Regions from separate parts of the Arthrobacter gandavensis genome, predicted to be linked through region 1. Evidence: riboswitches for the same ligand, from Rfam matches in the RefSeq annotation. Region 1 holds a riboswitch; the other holds the start of a gene.

The links. A riboswitch is a leader RNA that binds a small molecule or an ion and turns the genes downstream of it on or off. The one in region 1 is predicted to bind S-adenosylmethionine.
Region 2: another riboswitch for S-adenosylmethionine. It lies ahead of ABFX29_RS03270 (methionine ABC transporter ATP-binding protein); the one in region 1 lies ahead of ABFX29_RS14885 (bifunctional o-acetylhomoserine/o-acetylserine sulfhydrylase).

What each region holds. Positions count from the first base shown of each region.
Region 1 covers NZ_BAAALV010000007.1:307,807-311,143, forward strand. The annotation lists gene ABFX29_RS14880 (VOC family protein) at 657-1,298, opposite strand; SAM riboswitch class IV at 1,423-1,539, shown strand; gene ABFX29_RS14885 (bifunctional o-acetylhomoserine/o-acetylserine sulfhydrylase) at 1,605-2,921, shown strand; gene metX (homoserine O-acetyltransferase MetX) at 2,918-3,337, shown strand, end outside.
Region 2 covers NZ_BAAALV010000002.1:28,475-31,811, forward strand. The annotation lists gene ABFX29_RS03260 (NtaA/DmoA family FMN-dependent monooxygenase) at 1-232, opposite strand, end outside; gene ABFX29_RS03265 (methionine ABC transporter permease) at 262-927, opposite strand; gene ABFX29_RS03270 (methionine ABC transporter ATP-binding protein) at 920-1,711, opposite strand; SAM riboswitch class I at 1,814-1,917, opposite strand; gene ABFX29_RS03275 (hypothetical protein) at 2,129-2,692, shown strand; gene ABFX29_RS03280 (CoA-binding protein) at 2,703-3,119, opposite strand; gene ABFX29_RS03285 (alpha/beta fold hydrolase) at 3,191-3,337, opposite strand, start outside.

The DNA.
Region 1 (3,337 bases):
ATGCCTGGTCACCCGCGACCGCTGCAAGCCGCACGCGTTCCCGCTCCCAGGGAGCGAGCCTCTGCCATTCCTCAGCATGGATGTAGATACCGCGTCTGAGCCGAACGAGTTTCCCCATAGAGCATTTGCGTGCCAGATCCCGGCGGCTCGTTCCGTCCAGGTCGGCCTCAGCCGCGAACAAGAATGTGGTCGACATGGGGACCACTCTGCGGCTTGTCAGCCGGGCCCGGCATCCGGGAAGACAATTTGTGGAGAACCGGCGAAATCCTGCATGGAAGCCCGCCGCGTCTGCGAGGTACTCTGCCCTGCCTGGAGGGTACTCCCGCCGTGGGGCTGAAAGCTCCTTCGGGGAAGTGCCGGTACACGTCCTCTCAGCTGTGCCGCGCCGAAAACCCTCCACTTGGGGACTTGCCCGCCAGTCTGGGACTTTCCTGCCGTGGCGCCGCGCAGGATTGTCCCAAACCGGCAGGGATGTCCCGAAGTGGAGGAATCGGGGTCGGAGGTGTGTCCCAAACCGGCAGGGATGTCCCCAAGTGGAGGGAACCCACCCAAGCCCTCCCCGCAATGTGGAAAACGCTCCGGTTCGGGACCAATCGCCCCCGGCGCACCGGAGAGATTGTCACAAACCGGAGCGTTTTCTCGAACCGGAAGCAGAACTAGATCTCGACGAGACCCTTTTCAGTGGCAAAGGTGACGGACATGATGCCCGGGGTGCCCTTGGGAGAGACCCAGGTGACGTCCACGGACTCCAGCGGCTTCTCGACGGGCATGCCCAGCCATTCGGTCACGCGCTCGGCGGAACCGGCGATGGTGAGTGACTGCAGCGAGACGGCGCCGTCGAGGGCACGGGACGGGTGGAGGTCGGCCTTGTCCTCGTCCCAGCGCAGCATGTAGGGAACCTGCGGGTCAGCGATCAGGCCGTTGATGCCGATCTGCCTCCACGTGAGTTCCTGTCCGTCGGGGAACTTGCGGTTGCCGGGGACGGAGGAGCGGCCAAGGCGTTCTTCGAAGGGAGCAAGGTCCTCAACGGCAACACACCAGCCCATCCAGCCGCCGCCGGCTTCGGAGCGTGCACGGACGGCCTGTCCAAAGGGAGCCTTGTCCGAGGCAGGGTGGTTCAGTACTTCAACAACCTCAACATACTGGTGGTTCGCCAGCGGGAGGATCATGTTGCGGGTACCGAAACGGGGATGGACTCCGCCTTTGACGAAGTCGGTTCCCAGGGCAGCAGCAATGCGTTCCGTAGTGGCCAGCAGGCCGTCGGATTCGCAGGCGTAAGAGACGTGATCCAGGCGCATGCGAACATCTTGGCACGTTGTGACCTGTGTCTCGACTAAGGCAACCCTAAGCGGCGTAATGGACAACTTTCACGCTGCGTCATATGGGTTGCGCAACTGCCCCGCCGTTGGTTCTATAGGTACAGGTCATGAGTGCCAGCAGATAGCCCCGGCTTGCTGGCCGGCAACCCTCCAACCGCGGTGGGGTGCCCCGGGTGAAGACCTGGCCGTACGCAATCAGGCGTACCGGCAAGCGCGGGCCACACGTGTCGCTCCGGTGTATTCCGGCTCAGACCCTGTGGGGCCCCTGGTCATAAAGGGAGCACAATGTCTGCCAACTGGTCCTTCGAAACACGCCAGATCCATGCAGGTCAGGAGCCCGACGCCGTTACCGGCGCCCGCGCCCTGCCCATCTACCAAACCTCCTCCTTCGTCTTTCCCAGCGCCGAAGCGGCAGCTAACAGGTTCGCGCTGGCCGAACTGGAACCGATCTACACCCGGATCGGCAACCCCACCCAGGAAGCGGTGGAGAACCGTATCGCGTCCCTGGAAGGCGGCCTCGGAGCACTGCTGCTCGCTTCGGGCCAGGCAGCCGAAACGTACGCCATCCTGAACCTTGCCCAGGCCGGCGACCACATTGTGGCTAGCCCCAGCCTGTACGGCGGCACCTACAACCTTTTCAAGCACACCTTTAAGAAGTTCGGGATCGACGTCAGTTTCGTCGCCGATCCGGACAACCTGGACCAGTGGCGCGAAGCTGTCCGCCCCAATACCAAGGCCTTCTTCGGCGAAGTTGTCTCCAACCCCCGCCAGGACGTCCTGGACATCGAGGGAATATCCGCCGTCGCCCATGAGGCGGGCATCCCGCTGATCGTGGACAACACCCTCTCCACGCCGTACCTGATCCGGCCCATCGAATGGGGTGCGGACATCGTGGTGCATTCGGCCACCAAGTACCTGGGCGGGCACGGCACGGTGATCGCCGGGGTGATCGTGGATTCCGGCAACTTCGACTTCGGGGCCGATCCGGAGAAATTCCCGGGCTTCAATACCCCTGACGAGAGCTACAACGGCCTGGTGTACGCCCGCGACCTCGGTGCCAACGGCGTTCTCGGGGCGAACCTGGCCTACATCCTCAAGGCCCGGGTCCAGCTGCTCCGTGACCTCGGCTCGGCGCTGTCCCCGTTCAACGCGTTCCTCCTCGCCCAGGGCCTGGAGACCCTCAGCCTGCGCGTGGAGCGGCACGTCGAAAACGCCGTCGCGGTGGCGCGCTGGCTTGAAGCGCACGACGACGTCATCTCGGTTGCGTACGCAGGCCTTGAGTCGAGCCCCTGGTTTGAGCGCGGACAGAAGTACGGGCCGCGCGGAACCGGGGCGATTGTGTCCTTCGAAATCGAGGGCGGAGTGGAAGCAGGCAAGCGCTTCGTGGACGGTCTCGAGCTGCACTCCCATGTGGCGAACGTGGGTGACGTGCGCTCCCTGGTGATCCACCCGGCGTCGACGACGCACAGCCAGCTGGGCGCCGAGGCACAGGCAGCGGCCGGCGTCAGCCCGGGACTGGTACGCCTGTCCGTGGGGCTGGAACACATTGACGACATCATCGCGGACCTCGATGCCGGTTTCCGCGCTGCAAAGGGAGCATGAAGTACAGCGTGACCACGTATCCTCCTGCACCACAGCACCCCGTCCGCGTCCTTGACGGGGTGCTGCAGTACGCCCCGATCGGTGACCTTGAACTTGAAACCGGCGGCGTCCTTCCAGACGTAGTGCTGGGCTATGAGACGTGGGGCGAGCTGAACGCCGACGCGTCCAACGCCGTCCTGGTTCCGCATGCCCTGACGGGGAGCACCCACGTAGCGCAGGGCAGCACGGACGAACCGGGTTGGTGGGACGGGCTGGTGGGTCCGGGCCGGACCATCGACACCAACAGGTTCTACGTCGTTTCCATCAACATGGTCGGCGGCTGTTACGGCTCCACGGGCCCGGCGTCGGCGGACCCGGAAGGACTTCCGTGGGGTTCTCGCTTCCCGTTCGTGACCATCCGGGATTCCGTGCACGCC
Region 2 (3,337 bases), on a different contig from region 1:
CGTCGTGGTTCCCGTACAGGCCCACGACGTCGGCAAAGAACAGGGCGTCGAACTTCGCCGCTTCGAGCTGCCGGGCAAGGTCTGTCCAGAAGGACAGCTCGTTGAAGCGGTGCTGCTCGGCATCGGGGTGGCGCCACTGGCCGCCGCGGATGTGGCTGGTGGTGTTCATCAGGAAGGCGTTCAGCAGAAGGCGCGGACGCCCGCCGGGAAAACGGGTACTGGGAATGCTCATGGAAGTAACTTTCGGTAGGAGCGGGAAGGCTAGAGGCGCTTGTCGGCGCGGCGGGAGAGCCAGGAGCCGCCCAGCTGCACGGCCTGGACCAGCAGGACCATCAGCACAATGGCAGTGAGCATCAGCCCGGTCTCGTAGCGGTAGTAGCCGTAGCGGATGGCAAAGTCGCCGATTCCCCCGCCGCCCACCAGGCCGGCCATGGCGGAGTAGGAGATGAAGCTGACCGTCATGATGGTCACCGAGCTGATCAGGGCCGGACGGGCTTCAACCAGCAGCACGTCCCGCACAATCTGCCCGCGGGTGGCGCCCATGGAGCGGGCCGCTTCCACTACCCCGCCGCCGAGCGCGGTGATGTTCTGCTCCACGAACCGGGCAAAGTACGGGATGGCGTTGATGGTCAGCGGCACGATAACGGCTGCGGTGCCGATGGTTGTTCCCACCACGAAGCGGGTGAACGGGATGATCGCGATCAGCAGGATCAGGAACGGAAAGGAACGCACCAGATTCACCAGTGAGTCCAGGACGCGGTGCAGCCGCGGTTTGTGCCCCAGCCCGTCCGGCCCAAGGGAGTAGAGCAGCACACCCAGCGGGGTGCCGATCAGCACCGCCAGCGGAATCGCGACCAGCAGCATGGTGCCGGTCTGGCCCAGTGCGGCGAGCAGTTCCGGCCAGACTTCGGCAATTCGCTCAAGCAACGCGGACTCCTTCCCGGCCGGCAGCCCGGTCCAGGGTGATTTCGTCGGAGATCAGGTACCGGCCGATTGCGGTGGCTGGCGTGAACCCGGGCCGGGCCAGCTCCGCGAGCGCGAACTGTTCCACCACCCGGCCTTCCTCCATCACGGCCACGTTGTCCGCAATCGCCTTGATGACGTTCATTTCATGGGTCACCACCACGATCGTGATGCCGAACCGTGCGTTGACGTCGCTGAGGTACTGCAGCACGGAGGCGGTGGTCCGCGGGTCGACGGCGGAGGTCGGTTCGTCGCAGAGCAGCACCTTGGGCCGCGTGGCCAGGGCACGGGCGATTGCAACTCGCTGCTTCTGTCCGCCGGAGAGCTTGGCCGGATAGGTCCCCGCCTTCTCCGAGAGGTCGACGACGGCGAGCGCCTCCAGTGCGCGGGCGCGGCGTTCGGCGGCGTTCTTCACTCCGGCGAACTTGAGCGAGAGCTCCACGTTCTGCGCCGCGGTCCGGTTGTTCAGGAGGTTGAAGTGCTGGAAGATCATGCCGATCTCATGCCTGGCCGCCCGAAGCTCGGCATCACCCAAGCCGGTCAGGTCCGTTCCATCCACCAGTACACGGCCGGACGTTGGGCGTTCCAGCAGGTTGATGTTGCGCAGCAGGGTGGATTTACCGGCACCGGAGAACCCGATGATGCCCTGGATGCTTCCCTTGGGGATGGACAGGGTGACGTTGTCCACTGCCGTGAAGGCCGATTCACCGCCCCCAAAGACGGTAGAGACGTTTTCGATCCGGATCATGCTGTCCTCCTGCGGTCTGAGCCCGGGAAGAGGTGCACGCCTCCGCAGGCTCACGCAGCCGTGCGGAAGGCACGGGGCAGCGGACCGCAAAGAGCAGGTGCTTCTCCATCGGTCCTGGCGGTAGCACCCTTCTTCAGCGGAAAGCCCGCGGAAGGGGGTTGCTGCGGCGTCACGGAGCCAGGTCTCTCAGCCGCTCTGGATGGTTACGGGACTATCTAAACCGCCCAGGCACCGGCGGGGCCAGAAGATTTCCCCGTGCGGCCGAATGCGTCGGTGCGTAACGCGCCGCGGCGTCACAATCCGTTTTGTTACGTCCGTGGGGGTCCCTGCCCCAACCCACGCGCCACCCGCGCAGACGCACGGGCGTTCTGCGGCGCGGGAGCACTGATTCTCCTGGGAATCCGCGAGGATGGGAACGTGAGATCTACGGAACGCCCCGCCCTTTCGCCCTCGCTTGGGCCGGCCGAATTCCGCCGCTGGTACTGGCTAAAGGAAGAGCTGCAGGCGTTCGCGCGCACGCAGGAGATATCCGCTGCCGGTTCAAAGGAGCAGCTGGCAGAACGCATCGCCGCATTCCTGGCGGGCACACCGCTTCCTCCCCCGGCCGGCAGGCCTCACATGTCCCGGCAGCGGCTCGTACCGCCGCTGACCATCCACACCGTGATTCCGGCGGGACATCCGTGCAGCCAGGTGCTGCGGGAGTTCTTCGTCCACGCCCTCGGGCCCGGGTTCCGGTTCGATGCGCCGATGCGGGAGTTCTTTGCCGCCAATGACGGGACCGCGACCCTGGCCGCAGCCCTGGACCACTGGCACGCCACCCGGGATACTGCTGCGCGGCCGATCAGCCCGCAGTTCGAACTCAACCGCTTCTCCAGGGACTGGCATGCAGCACATCCCGGCGGCAGCCGCGATCAGATGATTCAGGCCTGGAAAGCGTACCGGGCGCTGCCCGTGGACCAGCGGATCCAGGACAGCGTCTGATGTTCCGTCGCTAGAGTCCAAACCTTCCGGCCTCGATGACCGGGCAGGTGTTCATGACGACGTCGAGCCCTGCGTTTGCGGCGCGCTTCGCGGCGTCTTCATCGACCACGCCCAGCTGCAGCCACACGGCCTTGGCGCCGATTGAAATGGCCTGGTCCACGATGTTTCCCACCTTGGCCGAATTCACGAAGCAATCCACAACGTCCACCTGGCCGGGGATGTCCGCCAGCTTGCTGTAGCCCTGCTGGCCGTGGACGGCCTGCCCGGAAAGGTTCACGGGGATGATCTCCATGCCCAGGGAATCCCGGACAAACCGTGAAACACCGACGGCGGGACGGGCCGGATTGTTCGAAAGGCCCACTACCGCCCAGCGGCCCTTGGCCGTGAGCAGCCGGGTAATGACCTCGGGATCATTGAGGTGCACCATGCGGTCTCTCCTTTGAGTCTCTGCAGGGCTCCCACCCTACGCTCAGGGTACAAACGCGGCAGACTGCGGACCTATTCCAGGAAAGCGTCGACGGCGGCGGCCAGGGTCTGGTCATCCAGCCCGTGCCAGCTGCCCTCCAGCAGCTGGAATGACCCCTCGGGCAGCAGCTCGGCAGTCTCACGCGCCCATTCGCGCAGCCGGTCATCACTTCCGGAACT